3 regions of the Streptomyces sp. NBC_00005 genome follow, and region 3 is predicted to be linked to each of the others. Evidence: riboswitches for the same ligand, from Rfam matches in the RefSeq annotation. Region 3 holds a riboswitch; each other region holds the start of a gene.
The links. Region 3 has a riboswitch for cyclic di-AMP ahead of OG303_RS21610 (transglycosylase SLT domain-containing protein). Riboswitches for the same ligand answer to the same signal wherever they lie in the genome.
Positions count from the first base shown of each region.

Region 1: linked by a shared signal. The riboswitch ahead of OG303_RS29200 (transglycosylase family protein) and the one ahead of OG303_RS21610 (transglycosylase SLT domain-containing protein) in region 3 are both predicted to bind cyclic di-AMP.
Region 2: linked by a shared signal. The riboswitch ahead of OG303_RS26460 (M23 family metallopeptidase) and the one ahead of OG303_RS21610 (transglycosylase SLT domain-containing protein) in region 3 are both predicted to bind cyclic di-AMP.

Region 1 is NZ_CP108316.1:6,336,552-6,343,577, forward strand. It holds gene OG303_RS29175 (glycoside hydrolase domain-containing protein) at 1-33, shown strand, start outside; gene OG303_RS29180 (SurA N-terminal domain-containing protein) at 191-838, shown strand; gene OG303_RS29185 (nucleoside triphosphate pyrophosphohydrolase) at 944-1,996, shown strand; gene OG303_RS29190 (cytochrome P450) at 1,961-3,199, opposite strand; gene OG303_RS29195 (transglycosylase family protein) at 3,406-4,419, shown strand; cyclic di-AMP (ydaO/yuaA leader) riboswitch at 4,615-4,782, shown strand; gene OG303_RS29200 (transglycosylase family protein) at 4,786-5,463, shown strand; gene eno (phosphopyruvate hydratase) at 5,790-7,026, shown strand, end outside.
Region 2 is NZ_CP108316.1:5,746,341-5,753,366, reverse strand. It holds gene OG303_RS26465 (aldo/keto reductase) at 1-942, opposite strand, end outside; gene OG303_RS26460 (M23 family metallopeptidase) at 1,189-2,223, opposite strand; cyclic di-AMP (ydaO/yuaA leader) riboswitch at 2,235-2,392, opposite strand; gene OG303_RS26455 (PP2C family protein-serine/threonine phosphatase) at 2,617-3,729, opposite strand; tRNA gene OG303_RS26450 (tRNA-Met) at 3,852-3,925, opposite strand; gene OG303_RS26445 (dihydrofolate reductase family protein) at 4,038-5,168, opposite strand; gene OG303_RS26440 (MarR family winged helix-turn-helix transcriptional regulator) at 5,253-5,768, shown strand; gene ribA (GTP cyclohydrolase II) at 5,876-6,511, shown strand; gene OG303_RS26430 (histidine kinase) at 6,659-7,026, opposite strand, start outside.
Region 3 is NZ_CP108316.1:4,715,425-4,722,450, reverse strand. It holds gene OG303_RS21620 (FAD-dependent oxidoreductase) at 1-721, shown strand, start outside; gene OG303_RS21615 (HAD family hydrolase) at 854-1,666, shown strand; gene OG303_RS21610 (transglycosylase SLT domain-containing protein) at 1,673-2,407, opposite strand; cyclic di-AMP (ydaO/yuaA leader) riboswitch at 2,413-2,620, opposite strand; gene OG303_RS21605 (CocE/NonD family hydrolase) at 2,861-4,858, opposite strand; gene OG303_RS21600 (peptide MFS transporter) at 4,875-6,377, opposite strand; gene OG303_RS21595 (polyprenyl synthetase family protein) at 6,646-7,026, shown strand, end outside.

The DNA.
Region 1 (7,026 bases), 1.6 Mb from region 3:
GCCTGGGACGCGCCGGTGGCCATCACCGGCTGACCCTTTGGCCACGCGCGCGTGCAGGCGGCGGGGCGCGGCGGTGCCCGAAGTCGTGGTGAATCGTTGGTCGAATGGGTTGGCCAGAGCTTGGCCACTGCCTACCATCGATCACCGCAAGACTTTGTGCACCGCCGCACAATCTCCTCGGGAGGCTTCCTTGCACCGCCGCCGTCGCACCGCGCTCGTCCTCACCGCAGCGATCGCCGCCGCGGCCCCCCTCCTGACCGCCTGCGGAAGCGACGCGCATCCCGGCGCGGCAGCCGTCGTCGGCGGCCAGCGGATCACCGTGGCGCAGCTGGAGACCCGCGTGAACGAGGTGCGCACGGCACAGCGGTCGGCCGTGAAGGACGAGGCGCAGTACAAGCAGGCCGTCGCGCAGACCGGCAGCCTCACCCGCGACACCCTGCACGGGATGGTCCTCGACCGAGTGCTGCACCGCGCCGCCCAGGACGTGGACGTCAGCGTCACCCCCAGGGAGATCCAGCAGATGCGCACCGGCCTGGAACAGCAGGTCGGCGGCTCGAAGGCGCTGGAGACGGCCTGGCTCCAGCAGTACGGCGTCGCCCCGCGGCGCCTCGACGACAACCTCCGCCTCCAGCTCGAGGCGCAGAAGCTGGCCCAGGCACTCGGCACCGACACCAGCAAGCCGGCCTTCTGGAGCGCCCTGTCCAAGGCCTCCAAGGAACTCCACGTCGACCTGAACCCGCGCTACGGCGCCTGGGACGTCCAGAAGAGCAGCCGCGTCGACACGAAGACCCCGTGGGTACGCGAGGTCACGGCGACGGGGACGCAACAGACGGCCTAACGGTACGGCGGGCCGGAACCGGTCTGTGGCCCCTGGACAACCGTCTGTGGACAACCGCCTGTGGATAACTCCTGGGCCGTCGGCGGTGTGCGTTAGCTTCGAATCGTGAACGCAACCAGCTTCGATCCCGCCTCCGACCAGGACCCCGGCGCGGCCGCCGCCCCCGGCCGCATCGTCCTGCTCACCACCAGCCACCGCGTCGCCCCCGGCCTGCTGTCCTGGCCGGCCTGGCAGGCACTGCACGCCGCCGACCGTGTGCTGTGCGCGGACGGCGCGCACCCGCAGCTGCCGTATCTGCGGGAGGCGGGGATACCGGTCGACGAGGCGTCCCCGACGGCCGAGGAGCTGGTGGCGGCCTGCGCGGGCGGCCGCTCGGTGGTCGTCGTGGCGACGGGCGAGGGCGAGCCGGCCCTGACCGACGGCCTCGCCCGCCTCGCCGGCTCGGGCCGCGTGAGCATGCCCGACCTGGAGCTTCTTCCCGCCTCCTACGACCTGCCGGGCGCCCGCCTCCTCGACCTCGTCCAGGTCATGGACCGCATCCGCGTCGAGTGCCCGTGGTCGTCCCAGCAGACCCACAAGGGCCTGGCGAAATACGGCATCGAGGAGGCGTACGAACTCGTCGAGGCGATCGAGGAGGGCGACCGCGACGAACTGCGCGAGGAACTGGGCGATGTCCTGCTCCAGGTGGTCTTCCACGCCCGCATCGCCGAGGAGGGCGGCGCCGAGGAAGGGGACACCCCCTTCTCCATCGACGACGTGGCCGCCGGCATCGTCACCAAGCTCATCCACCGCCACCCGCACGTCTTCGGCGACGAGACCGCGTCGACGCCGGAGGAGGTGAAGGAGCACTGGCTGCGCACGAAGGCGATAGAGAAGCAGCGCACCTCGCTCACGGAGGGCATCCCCCTGGGCCAGCCGGGCCTGGCCCTCGCGTCGAAGCTGGCCTCGCGGGTGCGGACGGCCGGGCTGGCCGTACCGCTGCCGCACGTCGAGGGCATCGGCTACGAGTTGCTCGCGCTGGCGGTGCGCGCCGAGGCGGAGGGCGTGGACCCGGAGGCGGCGCTGCGGGCGGCGGCCCGGGCCTATCGGGACGCGATCAGGGAGACCGAGGGCCGGGGCGGGTCAGACGGCGGTGAACCGCACGGGCAGGTCTCGTAGTCCACGCATGATCAGCCCGCCCCGCCAGCGCAGGTCGGCCGGGTCGGCGGCGAGCCGGAGGTCGGGCAGGCGGCGCAGCAGTGTCTCGAGGGCGGTGCGGCCTTCGAGACGGGCGAGGGGGGCGCCCAGGCAGTAGTGGATGCCGTGGCCGTATCCGAGGTGCTGGTTGTCCCGGCGGGAGAGGTCGAGGGTGTCGGGCTGCGCGAAGCGTGCGGGGTCGCGGTCCGCCGCGGCGAGCACGACCAGTACGGGGTCGCCGGTGGCGATGCGCTGCCCGCCGATGGTGAGGGGCTCGGTGGCGAAGCGCCAGGTGGCGAGTTCCACGGGGCCGTCGTAGCGGAGCAGTTCCTCTATGCCGGTGTCGAGCAGTCCGGTCTCACCGCGCTCGATCGACTCCTGGAGCAGGTCCCGCTGCCCGGGGTTGCGCAGCAGCGCGTACGTCCCGTTCCCGATGAGGTTGATGGTCGTTTCGAAACCGGCGAACAGCAGCACGAAGCACATCGCGGCGGCTTCGTTCTCGGTGAGGTGCTCGCCGTGGTCGGAGGCGCGGATGAGGTCCGAGATCAGGTCGTCGCCGAGGTCGCCCCGCTTGCGGTGGATGAGCTCGGCGAGATAGCCGCGGATCTTCTTGACGGAGCGGGCGACGCCGCCGCGCGGGCCGCCGCCGTGACGGATCATCATCCCCGCCCAGTCGCGGAAGTCGTCCTGATCCTCGCGCGGGACGCCGAGCAGGTCGCAGATCGCATGGATAGGGAGAGGGAAGGCGAAGTCGTGGATCAGATCCGCCTCGCCGTGCGGCGCGAACCGGTCGATCAGATCGTCCGTCAACTCCTGCACGCGCGGCGCGAATTCGGCCACCCGGCGCGGGGTGAACGCCTTGGAGACCAGGCGGCGCAGCCGGGTGTGGTCCGGCGGGTCGATGTTGAGCAGATGCGTCATCAGATTGGCGCTGCGCTCACCCGGAATGCCGGTCCTGCTCTTGCCCTGAGCGTCCTCGGCGTGATGGTCGGGGTTCTTCGAGAGCCGCCCGTCCGCGAGCGCCTGACGTGCGTCGGCATAGCGGGTCACCAGCCATGCCTCGACCCCGCTGGGCAGTTTCGTCCAGTGGACGGGGGAGTGCTCGCGCAGCCAGGCATAGGCCGGGTACGGGTCGCTGGCGAACTCCCAGGTGAAGAGTTCGGGGACGGCGTTGGGGACGTTCACGCAACGACCGTATCGGGAGCGGGCCGGTGCATGCGCGGCCGCAGAGAACCGGTCAAAGGTGACACGCGCTCAAGTCTGTGATCTTCACGTGATCTACGCGGCATTAACTTGTGACAAGTGATCGGCAGCCGATACGTTCACGGACCAGCGCGGTGCCGGGCACCATGCGCCGCGCCGGTCACTGCTGTCTCGCGAAAGGCCCCTGCATGCTCTCCGGGAACGGTCGACACCGTCGCCCCCGTCAGGCTCCGGCTCTGCTCGTCGCGGCCGGAGTGACCGGCTCCGCCATCGCGATCCCACTCCTCGCCGCAAGCGGCGCCAGCGCTGCCGACGGCACCACGTGGGACAAGGTCGCGAAGTGCGAGACCGACGGCGCCTGGAGCGAGAACAGCGGCAACGGGTTCTACGGCGGGCTCCAGTTGACCCAGGAGCACTGGGACAGGTACGGCGGCCTCGACTACGCGCCCAGCGCCGACCTGGCCAGCCGCAACCAGCAGATAGCCGTCGCCGAGAAGCTCCTGGACGACCAGGGCGTCGGCGCGTTCCACACCTGCGGACTGACCTCGGGGCTGAGCAAGGACTCGGATTCGGCGGACGTCGACACGGGTGTTCTGGACGGGATTTCTGGTTCGTCCGACTCGTCTGATTCATCCGGTGCATCCGACTCTGCTGGGTTGTCCAACTCGTCGAGCGATACGTCCGGTGATTCCTCTTCGTCGGATTCCTCCTCGAGTTCATCGTCCGACTCGCCCTCCGATTCGGCCTCCAGCACTTCCCCTTCCGCATCTGCGGACACAGCGGACAACTCCACCGAATCCAGCTCATCTGCCTCGCCCTCCACCTCCCCGTCCGAGACGGCCGCGGGTGACTCGCAGGGGAGTGGCGGCTCATCCACGAACAAGACAAAGGGTGACGACTCGGACAACTCCGAGCAGGCGGTGGGCTCTTGGAGTCTCGTCGACACCGGCGCGATCGGCACCGGCCGCCACCGCGGCGCCAACGGCGACGCGTCCGACAAGTCCAAGGCCGACAAGTCCAAGGCCGACAGCGGTGCGGACGGCTCGTACAGGGTCCAGGCCGGCGACACTCTCGCCTCCATCGCCGACTCCCTTGACCTGGACGGCGGATGGCGGGCGCTCTACGCGAAGAACAAGAAGGCCATCGGTACCGACCCGAACCGCATCGTCGCCGGTCAGACCCTGCGACTCGGTAGCGAATAGGGCGAAAAACAACGAGAGTTCGCGTCACACTTCGGGCTTAATGTCCGCTTTGGTGAAAGTGTGGGATGAGTCTCAGAAGCCCTGATCGTCTTTGAAATTCCCCGGATTCCGTGGCTACGGTCAACACCGCTCGGCAACCCGAGCCCCGTCTGTCGCAACGCCGAATCCTGCCAGCGGCCGTACGGGAACAGTCGTCGCTTAACAGCGCCGTAGGCAGGAGCGGGGGACCCAAGGTAAGTGCCGGGCCCAGCAGTTGAGCTGGAACCGGCTTGGGGTTAAGCCGTGCACCGGGAGGTGCGCGGCCGGGCAACTCAACCGGCCCGAACCCGACAGCTCACCTCGCAGGCGTCGGTGAGGGGATCAACCATGCTGTTTTCCGGCAAGGGCAAGCACCGTCGCCCGTCCAAGGCCACCCGCGTCGCCGCTCTGGCCGGCGTCACCGGTGTCGCCATCGCCGCCCCGCTGATGGCGGCCGGCAACGCCTCTGCCGCCACCGCCTCCGAGTGGGACACGGTCGCCCAGTGCGAGTCCGGTGGCAACTGGTCCATCAACACCGGTAACGGCTACTACGGCGGTCTCCAGTTCTCCGCCTCCACCTGGGCCGCCTACGGCGGTACGCAGTACGCCGCCCAGGCCAACCAGGCCAGCAAGGCGCAGCAGATAACCGTCGCCGAGAAGGTCCTCGCCGCGCAGGGCAAGGGTGCCTGGCCGGTCTGCGGCACGGGCCTGTCCAGCGCCGCCTACAACGGCAGCAGCGCCTCGAGCAGCAGCTCCTCGGACTCCAGCCGCTCGTCCGACTCGCAGGCCGCCTCCCGCTCCGCCGAGCGCCCGGCCGCCAAGAGCCAGAAGACCGTCACCACCCCGACCGGCAAGAAGGTCAAGAAGGGCGACGGCGAGTACAAGGTCGTCAAGGGTGACACCCTCAGCACGATCGCCGAGAAGCACGACGTCAAGGGCGGCTGGCAGAAGCTGTTCAAGCTGAACAAGGACATCGTCTCGGACGCCGACCTCATCTACCCGGGCCAGCAGCTGCACCTGAAGTAGTCGCGGGCCGGCGGCCGCACCTGAAGTACTGGTGCGGCTGGTAGCTGAACCACAGGTCCCACACATCCGTGTCCTTCATAGTGGAGGCACGTGAGGGCCTCCCCCGTCCCCACGGGCTCCCCGCCTCGGTGCGTGTTCCCCCGTACGCACCGGGGCGGGGCTTTTTGTGTGTGCTTCCACGTGGGTTTTTGTTCCGTTCGGAAACAATTTACTCTCGGTTCTGCCCAAGGGATGGTCGACCGGCTGGCCGATCGGCCCGAGCCGGTTAGGCTCGTCTCGCAGAGCCCACTGCGGTACTGCGTAGCCGCGTCACATTGAAGAAGGAGATGCTCGTGCCGTCCATCGACGTCGTCGTAGCCCGGGAAATCCTGGACTCCCGAGGCAACCCCACGGTCGAGGTCGAGGTCGGCCTCGACGACGGCAGCACGGGTCGTGCCGCCGTCCCGTCCGGCGCCTCCACGGGTGCCTTCGAGGCCATCGAGCTCCGCGACGGTGACCCGAACCGCTACCAGGGCAAGGGTGTCGAGAAGGCCGTCCTCGCCGTCATCGAGCAGATCGGCCCGGAGCTCGTCGGCTACGACGCCACCGAGCAGCGCCTGATCGACCAGGCGATGTTCGACCTGGACGCCACCGACAACAAGGCCTCCCTCGGCGCCAACGCCATCCTCGGCGTCTCGCTCGCCGTCGCCCACGCCGCCTCCGAGGCCAGCGACCTCCCGCTCTTCCGCTACCTGGGCGGCCCGAACGCGCACCTCCTGCCAGTGCCGATGATGAACATCCTGAACGGCGGCTCGCACGCCGACTCCAACGTGGACATCCAGGAGTTCATGATCGCCCCGATCGGCGCGGAGTCCTTCTCCGAGGCGCTGCGCTGGGGCGCCGAGGTCTACCACACCCTCAAGAAGGTGCTGAAGACCAAGGGCCTGTCCACCGGCCTCGGCGACGAGGGCGGCTTCGCCCCGAACCTGGAGTCCAACCGCGCCGCGCTCGACCTCATCATCGAGGCCATCAAGCAGGCCGGTTACATCCCCGGCGAGCAGATCGGGCTCGCGCTCGACGTCGCCGCGTCCGAGTTCTACAAGGACGGCAAGTACGAGTTCGAGGGCAAGTCCCGCTCGGCCGCCGAGATGACCGAGTACTACGAGGAGCTCGTGGCGGCCTACCCGCTCGTCTCCATCGAGGACCCGCTGTTCGAGGACGACTGGGCCGGCTGGAAGGTCATCACCGACAAGCTGGGCGACAAGGTCCAGATCGTCGGCGACGACCTGTTCGTCACCAACCCGGAGCGCCTGGCCCGCGGCATCGAGGAGGGCAGCGCCAACGCCCTGCTCGTCAAGGTGAACCAGATCGGCTCGCTGACCGAGACCCTGGACGCCGTCGAGATGGCGCAGCGCAACGGCTTCAAGTGCATGATGTCCCACCGCTCCGGCGAGACCGAGGACGTCACCATCGCCGACCTCGCGGTCGCCGTGAACTGCGGCCAGATCAAGACCGGCGCCCCGGCCCGCTCGGACCGCGTCGCCAAGTACAACCAGCTGCTGCGCATCGAGGAGATCCTCGACG
Region 2 (7,026 bases), 1.0 Mb from region 3:
CGCCACCGTCAGACGCCCGATCTCCGCCTCGGTGAGCGTCAGCTCCCCCACCCCCACCAGCGCCGGCAGCTGCTCCACCGTCCGCGCGGACGCGATCGGCGCGGCGACCGTCGGCCGGGCCGCGAGCCAGGCCAGGGCGACCGTGGCCACGGGGGCGTCGTGGGCCTGGGCGATCTCGTCGAGGGCGGTCAGCACCCGCTGCCCCCGCTCGGACTCCAGGTGCTTGGCGGCACCGGCCGCCCGCGGGCTGTCGACCGTGGTACCGGGCCGGTACTTGCCGGTGAGGAATCCGGAGGCGAGCGCGAAGTACGGGACGGCGGCCAGGCCGTAGCGATCGGCCAGGTCCTGGAGCTCGCCCTCGTACTGGTCGCGCACGACCAGGTTGTAGTGGGGCTGCAGGGCCACGTACTTGGCCAGGCCCTCGCGGTCGGAGAACTCCAGGGATGCGCGCAGCCGCTCGGGCGAGATGTTGGACGCGGCGATGTGCCGCACCTTGCCCGCCTTCACCAGCTCGTCCAGCGCGCCGATGATCTCCTCGACCGGCACCTCCGGCTTGTCGAAGTGCGTGTAGTAGAGGTCGATGTGGTCGGTGCCGAGGCGGCGCAGGGAGGCGTCCGCGGCGGCCTTGATGTTGGCGGCCGTCAGGCCCGGGAACCCGGGGTGCTGGCTGACCTTGGTCGCGATCACGACGTCGTCGCGGTTGCCGCGCGCCCGGACCCACTTGCCGATGATCGTCTCGGACTCGCCGCCCTGGTTGCCGTCGACCCACGCCGAGTAGGAGTCAGCGGTGTCGAGGAAGTTGCCGCCCGCGGCCGCGTAGGCGTCGAGCACGGCGAAGGACGTGGCCTCGTCTGCGGTCCAGCCGAAGACGTTGCCGCCCAGGGAGAGCGGGAAGACCTCGAGGCCGGAGGAGCCGAGCTTGCGAAGAGAGGGAGAAGTCATGCTTCACGTCAACGGCGGCTGTGGAGTGTCCCATTCCACAGCCGCCGCAAAGATCACGTAAACGCTGGACGAAGCCGGACGCTAGGGCCCTTCTGATGGATCTCCGTGGAAGAAGGAGCGGCGTTCGGTGCGTGCGATCGGCGTGCGGCGTGGAGGGTCATGTGGCGGAGCCACCTGGCCCTTCGCGCCGTGCGGTGAGCGTGCGTGCCGGGCGTCGCGACGCCGCGGAGATCCATCAGAAGGGCCCTAGGGGTTGAGACCCTTGCTGCGCAGCCACGTCATCGGGTCGATGCCGGTGGCCTGGCCGCCCGGGTGGACCTCGAGGTGCAGGTGCGGCCCGGTCACGTTGCCGGTGGCGCCGACCCGCCCGATCACATCGCCCGTGCTGACCTTCTGGCCCACGCTCACGCTGATCGACGACTGGTGGCAGAACCACAGCTCCGTGCCGTCGTCGAGGGTGATGATCGTGCGGTAGCCGTACGATCCCGCCCAGCCGGCCTCCTTGACGGTGCCGCTGTGGATGGCCTTGATGAGCGTGCCCGTGGGGGCGGCGAAGTCGAGGCCCGTGTGGTAGCCGGAGGACCACATGGAGCCGGCCTGTCCGAAGGTGCCGGTGATCGTGTACGACACGACCGGCAGCTTGAACTGCTTGGCCAGCTCGGCCAGGCGCGCGGCCTCGGCCGCCTTCTTGGCCTCCGCCTCCGCCTTCTCCTTGGCCGCCTCGGCCTTGGCCGCGGCAGCCTTCTCCGCCTTGGCGGCCGCGTCGTCGACCTGCTTGGCGAGGGCCGCCTCGGTGGCCGCCTGGCTCTTGCCGTCGACCTGGACCTGCTGGCTCTCGGCCTGCGCCATGATGCGGTCGCGCAGCGCCTCACCGGCGTCCCTGGCGCCCTGCGTGGTGTCCTCGGTGGTCACGCCGACCGTGCTGAGCGCGGTCGCGGAGCCCTTGGGGGCGTCCGGGGAGTCGCCGAACACCGAACCCACGGAGGGCAGATCGGGCATGGAGATCGACACCGGCGGCTTGCCGGTGTTGGCGCTGGCCATGCCGCCCGCGCCGACGGCGGCTATGACACCGACGCCCAGAACCGTGGAGCTGCGGGCGAGTCCCCCGCCACGCTGCTTGGCCACGCGATGCTTGCCACGCGCGGGCCGGAGGGAGTCCTCGGTGGGATTCCACTCCTCCCACGGACCCTCGTCGGTGCCGTAGCTGCCGTAAGCGAAGGTCTCTGTGCTGCGCCGGCCCGGGACGAACGGGGCTTCTGGGGCAGGCGGGTTGGACGCCACGTAGGCGTACTCCTTTCCTTCCTTCTCGCCTACCGGGTTAGCTGACGGGTTCGGAGCAGGAAGGTCTCCTACGCGCGTATACCTGCCGTGTGTCCACGGCGGTATCAGCGCGATTCACCCCAGGGTGGTGGTTCCCCGGTTCCCTTGCGGGATTCGGCGCGTGCGCACGGAGCCGACTCTTGTGACGGCTGGGACGACCGCGCTGCGTTATCGAACGTTAATAGACGCGGGGTGCCGATTCCAAGGTGTTCCACTTGATCATTAACCTTTCTGGCCAGGACTTACGGGCCATGAGCGGCGAAAAACGGGCGAGTTGACCATGTCCCGGGATCCCCACAGGTGCTGACGGTATGTCAGTTGTTATGCGGAGGGGCATCGCCCGATCACGCCCGGTCACATCGGGTCGGAAACCGCAGCGGACGACCGGGGCCGGCGGACGGCGAGCAGCGCCATGTCGTCCGTCGTGGCGTTCCCGGTGTGCCGGCGCACCTCCTGCGCGAGGGTGGCGAGCAGCACGGCGGGGTCGTGGAACACCCGGCCGGCGAGCCGGTCCGCGGGGTCGAAGAACCTCCCGTGCGCGTCCCGCGCCTCGGACAGCCCGTCGGTGTACAGCAGCAGCGTGGCCCCGCTGCGGAACTCGCTCTCCTCGGCGCGGTCCGGCCAGGACCCCAACTCGCCCAGGCCGAGCGGCAGTGCGGGCTCCCGGGCCTGCAGGGTGCGCACGGTGCCGTCCGGGTACAGCAGCAGCGGCGAGGGATGACCCCGGTTCACGATCCGCACCGTCCCGTCCCCGTGCGGGAGTTCGGCGAGTATGGCGGTGGCGAACCCCTCGACCGCCTCGAGCCCCGCGCGCCGGGTGCCCTCGCGCGCGAGCGCCCGCTCCAGCCGCTGGGCGACCGCCTCAAGGGTGGCCTCCTGCTCGGCGGCCTCGCGGAAGGCCCCGATCACGACGGCGACCGCGGCCACGGCCCCCATCCCCTTCCCGCGCACGTCGCCCACGACCAGCCGTACCCCGTGCGGGGTGTCCTGCACCGCGTACAGGTCGCCGCCGATGAACGCGCCCGCCTGCGCCGCCTCGTAGCGGGCCGCGATCGCGAACCCCCCGATCCGCTCGGCCGGTTCGGGCAGGACGGCACGCTGGGCGGCCTCGGCGATCTCGCGCTGCGAGGCGAGCTCCTCGCGGCCGCGACGGACGAGGAGGTTGATGAGGACGGCCAGGACGGAGACCGTCACGACGGTCGCCAGCTCGGTGACCGCGTCGACGTCGAAGACGACGCCGAGCCTGATGTGGATCGCGATGACGACGAGGATCGTCGCGATGCCCATGAGGATCGTCCCGCGCCGCGAGTAGAGCGGGGCGGCGACCAGCGGCGCGGCGGTGAAGAAGGGGGCCGCGGTGAACTCCGACGGGGTGAGGTAGTCGTAGCACGCGCCGCCGGCGAGCAGCAGGGCCGGGAGCATGCGGACGAAGGTGCGCGCGTACGAGATCGGCCCCTCCTGCTCCACACCCCACAGATTTCCCGGAGAGGGGGCGGTCGGCGAGCGGTGTGGGCCGACCGGATGACCGAAGAACCGCAAAACACTCAGGGCCGGAATCCAGTGACTGGATTCCGGCCCTGAGCCTTGAGTAGCGGGGACAGGATTTGAACCTGCGACCTCTGGGTTATGAGCCCAGCGAGCTACCGAGCTGCTCCACCCCGCGTCGTTGTGTCTCAAGCATACGCCATCCGCGGGACCACCAGCACCACGGTGTGGATCCGCCCCCGTCCGCCCCCGTTCAGCTGCATCTCACCGGCGCCTCGCCCGCGTCGAAGTCAGGCCGGCAGGTGACGGTTCGGCGCCTTCGCCCGCTCCTCGAACTCCGGCAGTACGAACACCTCGACCCCCTGCGCCGCGAGCAGCCCGCTCCCGTCCGCCCCCGTCACGAACGTGTCCGGCTCCCGCCAGGCCGTGACCACCCGGCGTACCCCCGCGTCGAGGATGAGCCGGGCGCACGGCTTGGGCCGGGACGCGCGGTGGGCACAGGGCTCCAGGCTGCTGTACACCGTCGCCGCCGCCAGCCTCGGGTCGGCCGGGTCGAGCTTGGCGAGGGCCGCCTCCTCGGCGTGCACGACCGGGTCGTCGCCCTCGCGCGAGTGGCCGCGGGCGAGCTCGGTGCCGTCGGCGGCGACAATCACCGCGCCCACGCTGAAGGCCGTGCGGGAGGGCGGGCACAGGGTGGCCAGCTCGCAGGCGAGGGCCAGCCAGTGGTGGTCGGCAGCGGAGGCGAGCGGGCCGGTGCCGGGGGCGGTGGGCTCGTAGCGCATGAGGACGACGTCCTCGATCCGCCGGGTCTCCGTCAGGCGCAGACGGCCGCCCTGGTAGCCGCCGGGGCCGAAGAGGCGGGGCGCGTCCGCCTCACCCACGAAGAGGGGGGCCAGGACGAGCTGGAGTTCGTCGGCGAGGCCCTGCTGGAGGAGCTGGGTGTGGATCGTGCCACCGCCCTCGACCATCAGGCGCCGCACGCCGCGCACGTCGTGCAGGTGCTCCAGTAGCCGCCGCCAGTCGAGGTCGGGGCCGAGCGGGACGACGTCGGCGGCGAGGCCGAGCGCGCGGGCCCGTTCGGCGCCCTTGTCGGTCGTGAGGACGAGCTTCTCGCCGCCCGTGTGCCAGAACTTCGCGTCCGGGTCCAGGTCGCCGGAGCCGCTGACGGTGACCTTGAGGGGGTACTCCGGCTTCCCCGCCGCGACCCGGGCGGCCCGGCGCTCGGGCGAGTTCACCAGCAGCCGGGGGTTGTCGGCGCGGATCGTGCCGGCACCGATGAGGATCGCGTCGACGGACGCCCGCACCTCGTCCACGCGGTCGAAGTCGGCCCGGCTGGAGAGCAGGAGGCGCTCGGGGCCGGTGTCGTCGAGGTAGCCGTCGAGGGAGACGGCGGCGGACAGCAGGACGTACGGGTGGGGCATCGACGCGCCCTCTCTGCGAAGCGGGCCTGGTTGCCGGTCGGGGCGGGGCTTGGTTCAAGTTTGAAACAAACCTACACTGGGGGTATGACGACTCGCTGGCTCACCTCCGAGGAGCAGCGCGCCTGGCGCGCGTACATCGCCGCGACGCACCTCCTGGAGGACGCGATCGACCGGCAGCTCCAGCAGGACGCCGGCATGCCCCACCTGTACTACTCCATCCTGGCCAACCTCTCCGAGATGCCCGAGCGGCGGCTGCGGATGACCGATCTGGCCGAGAAGACGAAGATCACGCGGAGCCGGCTGACGTACGCGGTGGCGCGGCTGGAGAAGGACGGTCTCGTACGGCGGGAGAACTGCCGATGGGACAAGCGGGGCAGCATCGCCGCGCTCACCGAGGAGGGCATGGCGGTACTGGAGCGCACGGCGCCCGGCCATGTCGAGACCGTACGCGCCTCGCTCTTCGACCACCTCAGCGAGGAGCAGGTGGGTCAGCTGGAGGAGATCTGCTCGGGGATCGCGCGGGCGCTCGACGAGGGGGGCAGCCGCCCCACCCCGGACGACGTGCCGTGGCGGCGCCGGTCGTCACCGCCCTGTTCGTGACGCGGGCCGTAAAGAGGTTGCTTCAAATTTAAAACATGGGATAGGGTCCGAGACCGTAGAGCTGCTTCAAATCTGAAGCAGATGCCACTGGACCCGGGAGAACCCGCATGCCCGACTTCCCCGCCGCCACGCCGCGCGCCCGCGTCCGGGTACCGCTGCGCTTCCAGGACGGCTACAGCGTCGACGCCGAACTGGTCACCTTCCACGGCCTGACCGACGGGCAGGAACACGTGGCCGTCGTCCTGGGCGAGCCGGGCCCCGTCCCGCTGGTCCGGCTGCACTCCGAGTGCCTGACCGGCGATGTCTTCGGCTCGGCCCGCTGCGACTGCGGCCCGCAGCTGAGGGAGGCGGTCGAGCGGATCGCGACGCGCGGCGGCGTGCTGCTCTACCTCCGCCAGGAGGGCCGCGGCATCGGCCTCTACAACAAGCTGGACGCCTACGCCCTGCAGGACCAGGGCCTCGACACGTACGAGGCGAACGCGGCCCTGGGTCTGCCCGAGGACGACCGCGACTACACGGCGGCCGCGCAGATGCTCGGGGCCCTGGGCATCGACACCCTCGACCTGCTGTCCAACAACCCCGACAAGGCCGGTCAGCTCCGTGACCTGGGCATCACCGTCCACGACCGGGTCCCCACGGGCGTCTTCACCACCGCCCACAACGTCCGCTACCTGCGCGCGAAGGTCCTCCAGACCCAGCACACGCTGCCGCTGGGCGAACTGACGGACCGCAACGCCGGCTGACGACACGGCGATGAACGGCTGGTCATGACCGCCCATAAAGACAACAAAATTGTTGACAATTGATCTGAGGGCATCCTAAGTTCGGGTCGGCGGCGTCCGGTCTTCCCGTCTGTCTGTATCGGGCGCCGCCACCTCGCGGTCCGCCGCTCACCACACGCAGGGCAGCGTCACGTCGATCACCGTCGGCCCTCCGGCCGGGCTGGACACCTCCATCGTCCCGTCCAGCGCGGCGACCCTCCGCCGCATGCCGAGCAGCCCCGAGCCGCCCGTCTCGTCGGCGCCCCCGAGCCCCTCGTCGGCCACCCGCACCCGCAGCCCGCGCCTGAGCCGCTCGAGCCGGACCGAGGCCCGCGTCGAGCCGCTGTACTTGGCCGCGTTGGTCAGCGCCTCCGCCACCACGAAGTACGCGGCCGCCTCCACCGCGGCCGGCGCCCGCAGACCGTCGGCCTCCAGCCGGTCCACCTCCACCGTCGTCTGCAGCCCTCCCCCACTCCCGGCTTCGCTCGAGCGGGGGG
Region 3 (7,026 bases):
TCCCACGGGCCCGGTCTCCCACAGCTCCCAGCAGCACGACCTCAAGCGCTACGCCGGCCAGGACCTGATCGTCGTCGGCGCCGGGCAGTCCGCGCTGGAGACGGCGGCGCTGGCGGCGGAGGCGGGCGCCCAGGTCAGGGTGGTGGCCCGCGGTCGCGGCACGGTCGCCTTCGGCGCGCCGCCGTGGCAGCAGCCGAAGCTGCGCCCCGAGTCGCCCTTCGGCCGCGCCTGGTCGCTGTGGGCCCTCAGCTACTACCCGCACCCCTACCGCTACCTCCCGGCCGAGGCCCGCCACTACCTGGTGCGCCGGGTCCTCGGCCCGCTCGGCGCGTGGTGGCTGCGCGACCGCTTCGAGAGGAAGGTCCAGGTCAGCGAGGTCGACCGGATCGTACGGGCGGAGGCGGCCGACGGCAGCCCGAAGCTGACGGTCCGCACCCTTGCGGGCCGCACCGAGGACCTGTCCGCGGACCACGTCATCGCGGCCACCGGATACCGCGTGGACATCGCGGCGATGGACTTCCTCGGCCACGAACTGCGCACGCGCCTGGCGGTGAGCCGCGGCACGCCCAAACTGGGCGCGGGGTACGTCTCCTCGGTCCCGGGCCTGTACTTCACCGGCCTGCCCGCCGCGGCGTCGTACGGCCCGGTGATGCGCTTCGTGTGCGGCACGGAGTTCGCCTCCCCGAGGCTCGCCAAGCACCTGGCGGCAGCGCACGGGTAGGCCGGGTCCGGGGCACCACCCGGTGATGAAGAACCCACCAGGGTAGGGAAGTTGAGCAAGGGACGGCGGTGAAGTCCGCGGTCGTCCGGTTCGCGATGAGTCGGTGGGGCGTCCTGTCCGTATTCTCTGATCATGGCCGCACCCACCGCATATGCACTCATCGCCACCGACCTGGACGGCACGCTGCTCCGAGGCGACGACACGCTGTCCGACCGGTCCCTCGCCGCACTCGCGCGAGTGGCCGTGGCCGGCGCCCGGCACCTGGTCGTGACGGGCCGGCCGGCCCCCAGAGTGCGGCCGCTCCTGGACGAACTGGGCAGCAGGGGGCTCGCGGTGTGCGGGCAGGGCGCGCAGGTGTACGACGCCGGCGCGGACCGCCTGCTGTGGTCCGTCACGCTGGACCGGGAGCTGGCCGAGACGGCCCTCGGCAAGATCGAGGCCGAGGTGGGCGAGGTGTACGCGGCCGTCGACCAGGACGGTGTGGAGGGGCTCACGCTCATCGAGCCGGGCTACCTCATGCCGCATCCGACGCTGCCGGCCGTACGGGTCGAGCGACGCGACGACCTGTGGTGCGAGCCCATCAGCAAGGTGCTGCTGCGTCATCCCGACCTGTCCGACGACGAGTTGGCGGCGACGGCGCGTTCGGTGGTCGGTTCGCTGGCCACCGTCACCATGTCGGGGCCGGGGACCGTCGAACTCCAGCCATGCGGCATCACCAAGGCGACGGGCCTCGCGTTGGCCGCCGAACACCTGGGACTCGGGCCGGACCGGACGATCGCCTTCGGCGACATGCCCAACGACATCCCGATGTTCGACTGGGCCGCCCACGGCGTCGCCATGTCCAACGCCCACCCCGAACTCAAGGCGGTGGCCGACGAGATCACCCGGTCGAACGAGGACGACGGCATCGCCGTCGTCCTCGAAAGACTCTTCCCGGGTGTGTGATGCGGCTCAGTACGCGCCGAACACGTTGTCGATCGACCCGTACCGCGCGGCTGCGTAGTTGCAGGCGGCGGTGATGTTCGCGACCGGGTCGTAGGGGTTGAGCGACGTGCCGGGCACGTGGTAGGCGAGGAACGTCGGGTCGATGACCTGCAGCAGGCCCTTGGACGGGGTGCCGGCGACGGCGTTGGAGTCCCAGTTGTTGATGGCGGCCGGGTTGCCCGACGACTCCCGCATGATGTTGCGGTAAATGCCGTCGTACGTCCCGGGAATTCCCTTCTGCGCCATGATGTCCAGCGACTGCCGGATCCAGCCGTCGAGGTTGTTCGCGTAGGTCTTGACGGAGGCCTGGGTGGCGTGGACGACGGACGAGGACTTCTTGGTGGACGTGGCGGCAGTCGCGCTCGCCGTCTTCGTCGTCCTGACCGTCAGCTTGAGGCCCGAGTGGATCAGCCTGGGGTTGTCGCCGATGGCCTTGCGGTTGTCCTTGTAGAGCTGCTGCCAGCCGCCCGGGGTGTCGTATTTGTCCGCGATGCCATAGAGCGTGTCGCCCTTGACCGTGGTGTACGTAATGGACTTGACCTGCGATGCGGCCGACGCGGCGGGGGCCTGGGTCGGCGTCGCGGCGCTCGCGGTCGTCGCGCTCAGGAGCGGGAGTGCGAGGGCGGCGGTGCCGGTGCAGGCGACGACGATGCCTCGGGTGAGTGAGCTGGTTCTGGGGTGGCGGTGCTTGCCTCGGGACATGGCGCTGTTCCTCTCCGGCGCCTGCGAGGTGAGCTGTCGGGTTCGGGCGGGGAGATGCCCGGCCACGCAGCCGTACGGCTGCGTGACTTCACCCCAAGCCGGTCCGGGGAATGCCCGGTCCGGCGACTTACCTGGTTCCCCCGCTCCTGCCGTGCGAGTGAGTTGGTCGATGGGTCGTGTCCGGGCGGCGGCAGGATTCGGCGTTCCACCCGACAGGCCCGGAACGTATGCGAGAGCACACGTCCGGAACAAGTGCGGGATTCGTACATCCGCCTTTTGACCTTGGTGTGAGGCTCATGGGGCGCTTGATCCTTTGCAACTGCCAAGCCTCAACTGGCTTGCAGCGGAAGGGGAGTCGACAAAGGCCGGGACATCGTCGACCGGCGCGGCCGCGTGAGCCAAGTCACTGGCATCCACAAGGGCGGCAAATCAGGCAATGGGCCCAACTCGTGGTCAACCGGCCGTCCGTGGGATCCGCTTCTCCCAAGTCCGGTGGAAGACCACCTCTTCACCCTCGGAGCAGATCACCTCATTGATGGCGAAAAAGGACTCTTCGTCGCAGGTGATCTCCGAGCGTGTGCGGATCGTCGTGTCCCAGGCCAGCTCGGGGCGGTGCAGCCGGATCGACCAGTCCGAGCGGGTGCGGGCCGACAGGGGGTCGGCCTCCTGGATCGTGTACGTCTCCAGCGCGTCCTCGGTGAACTCCAGTCCGTCGGGGTACACGCGCGTGCCGCCGTAGCGCGGGTCGACCTCCAGGCGCCATTCGCCCTTGGCCACGTCACGCACCACCAGGCGCTCGGGGCGCGGTTCGTCCAGTGTGATCGGGTGGTTGACGCCCATCGGCTCGGACTGCTCCGGCTCCTCGAAGGTGATCGCCCTCTCGTCCAACGCACGTGCGCGTACCGGGAGTTCCAGGAAGCTGCCCACCGCGTGCAGGGTGAAGCCCGCCGCCGAGTCGGGCCGCGGCCAGAGCCACGGCCAGTACGCGGAGGACAGGGCGAGGCGGATGCGGTGGCCGGGCGGGAACGCGTGCCCGATGCCGTTCAGCTCGAACTCCACGTCCTCCGTGGCTCCCGGCGCCCACGGCACGGCCAGGTCGCGCCCGTGCCGCGCCGACAGGTTCAGCGCGCCTCGCGTCACCAGGGTCGACGAACCGTCCGGTGCCACGTCACACACTCTCGCGACGACCTGCCCGCTCGGCACCTCGCACGTCAGCCGCAAGCGCACCCGCGGCCGCCCCAGCACCCACGTCTCCTCCTCTGCCTCGAACTCGAAGCACACGGCCCGCCCGTCCTCGTCACGCTGGTCCGGCGGCAGGTCGGCGTCGTTCCCGAACGGGAAGAACCGGCCGGCGTCCATGCCCGTGTACTGCGGGCAGCGAACGATCTGGGGCTCGCCCTGGAGGGCGTACGAGACCGTCGTGACGTCGGGGGAGGGCCAGGCCGCCTCGCCGACCCAGCGGCCGGGCAGCGTCTCGTACACCGTGGCCGGCGGGTGCGAGTCGCTGACGTACGCGCGCAGCAGGGGCTCCTCCATCACCCCGGAGTCGACCCCCTTCAGCCAGTGGTCCCACCAGCGCAGGGTCTCCTGGAGGAAGCCGATCGCCGGGCCGGGCGGCAGGCCCCGGTCCGGGTACTGGTGCGACCAGGGGCCGATCAGGCCGCGTACGCGGTCGGCGGGCAGGTGCTCGACGAGCCGGAGCACCGTGTCGCGGTAGGGGTCGTGCCAGCCGCCCACCGCGAGGACGGCGGCGTCGATCGCGCCGTAGTCCTCGCAGACGCTGCCGTGCCGCCAGTAGCCGTCCCGGGTCTGGTGCTCCAGCCAGGTGTGCAGGAAGGGGTCGACGGTCTCGAGGCGCTTGAGCCACATGTCCCGCCAGGCCTCGCCGACGTACTGCGGGTCCGGCGGGCGGCAGACGAAGGCGAGCATCGTGGCGGCCCACGCGTGCATGTCCACCGCGAGGACGGAACCTCCCATGTAGTGCACGTCGTTGTCATAGCGGTCGTCCGTGGAGCAGACGGTGACGACCGCCTTGAGCGGCTCGGGCGCGAGGGCCGCGATCTGGAGGGAGTTGAAGCCGCCCCAGGAGATGCCGAACATGCCCACCTTGCCGTCGCACCAGGGCTGCTCCGCAAGCCAGTTGACCACCGCGACCCCGTCGGCGAGCTCCGTCGCCGAGTACTCGTCCGTCGGCATGCCCTCGCTGTTGCCGTGCCCGCGGACGTCGACCCGGACGGAGGCGTAGCCGTGGCCCGCGTACCAGGGATGGCGCTGGTGGTCGCGGGGCGCGGTCCAGTCGGTCAGGCGGTACGGCAGGTACTCCAGGAGCGCCGGCACGGGCTCGTCGGTCAGGGGGCGCCACACGCGCGCGTACAGCAAGGTCCCGTCGGCAAGCGGGATCCAGAGGTCCTCGTGAGTCGCCTCGTGGGGGAAGGACGTACGGATGTGCATGCTCATCGCAGTGACCTCAGTGGACGGGGTGCATGGTGCGGCGCAGCCAGGGCGCCGCGGCGGTCACGGCCAAACCCGCGGCCACCGCGATGGCGCCGTTGACGCCGAAGTAGGCGGGCTTGGAGACGTTGTCGTAGAGCTTCACCGTCTGGGCCTGGATGCCGTTGGCGAGGGCGAGGGACAGGAACCAGAGCGACATGGTCTGACTGGAGAAGGCGGCGGGCGCCAGCTTGGTCGTGGCCGACATGCCGGAGGTCTCCAGCAGGACGTCGCCGAGGCCGAGCAGGAGGTACGAGCCCACGATCCACCAGGCGGACATCAGGTAGTCGTCACCCGAGTGGCCGGACGTCGGCAGGACCATCAGCAGGAAGGACAGGCCGCCGAGGACGACCCCGATGGCGATCTTGTTGGAGGCGTGCGGCTGGCTGTGGCCCATGCGGACCCAGAGCGCGGCGACCACCGGGGCGAGGCTGACCTCGAAGGCACCGAGCGCGGAGGCGTACCAGCTCGCGGGGAAGTCGAAGCCGAGGAGGGTCGTCTCGGCGTTCGTCGAGGCCAGCAGGATCATCGTCGAGTACGCCTGGAAGAGGATGAAGTTGAAGACCGTCGAGGCGAGGAAGAGCACGATGTACGGCCGCAGCCGGCCGCGTTCCTCGGATGTCACCCGCGGGCTGGAGAACATCACCGCGAAGTAGACGACCGGCGCGATGACGGAGATCAGCGTGAGCAGGTCGACGAAGCGGCCCATCGTCAGCCACCCGGCGGCGGCGAGGAGCACGGCGAGGACGGCCACGGCCGCGACGCCCACGAGGATCCGGCGGATCGCCCGGTGCATCGCGGCCGGGGCGAGGGCGAATTCAGCCGTGTGCCTGCGCCCGGCCAGGTGACGTCGGCCCGCCACGTACTGGACCAGACCGAACGTCATGCCGATCGCGGCCGCGGAGAAGCCCCAGTGCCAGCCCTTGTGGTCGCCCAGCCAGCCGGTGATCAGCGGGCCGGCGAAGGCCCCGATGTTGATCGCCATGTAGTAGAGGGCGAAACCGGCGTCACGGCGGTCGTCGTCGGTGCGGTACAGCTTGCCGACCATCGTGGCGACGTTGGGCTTGAGCAGCCCGGTGCCGGCGCTGATCAGCCCCAGGCCCACCCAGGTCATGGTGGAGGTCGGCACGGCCATGGAGTAGTGGCCGCAGGCGATCAGGATGCCGCCCCACAGGACCGCGCGGTACGAGCCGAGGATGCGGTCGGCGAGCCAGCCGCCGGCGACGGAGACCAGGTAGACGAGGGTGCCGTACGCCGCGGAGACGGAGGCCGCGGTTCCGGCCGACATGCCCATGCCGCCGTGGGCGAGCGTGTCGGCGAAGTAGAGGACGAGGATGGCCTGCATGCCGAGGAACGAGAAGCGTTCCCAGACCTCCAGGCCGGAGAGGGTGAGCAGGCCCTTCGGCTGGCCGAAGAAGGCGTGGTCGTCCTCGGGAGGCGGCTCGCTGCCGGACTCGACGTCTACATCTGTTCGGGACACGGGCCGCTGCTTCCCTCCGATCCGATGGACACGCCGATGGACAAGTCGTTGGATATCCGTTGCTATCGGGTGATCAAAAACATACCGGTCGTGATCCGATAGTGCCCGGGCGAATGGGGGCACCTCTCGGTCGAGGAAAGTCGAGACCGGGGGCGGTGGGCGGCATCGGTGATCGAAAGGTGACCGGATACGCTGACTTGAGTGATGTCGGCGACCTATCGACAAACCGCGTAACCGCCAGTAGACACCAGCAGACAGGAGACCCCTCGTGACCGTCGTCGGGCCGTTCGGGCTGAGCGTGCGGGACCAGGCTCTGGAAGCCGATGTCCAGGCCGGATTGGCGGCCGTCGAGGAGGGTTTGCTCGAAGCCACCAAGAGCGAGGTGCCCTTCATCACGGAGGCCGCCCAGCACCTGGTGCGGGCGGGCGGAAAGCGGTTCCGTCCGCTGCTCGTGATGCTCGCCGCCCAGTTCGGTGACCCGTATACCCCGGGCGTCGTGCCGTCGGCCGTGGTGGTGGAGCTGACCCATCTGGCGACGCTGTACCACGACGACGTGATGGACGAGGCCGCGGTGCGGCGCGGCGTGGACAGCGCCAACACCCGCTGGGGCAACTCGGTCGCGGTCCTCACCGGCGACTTCCTGTTCGCG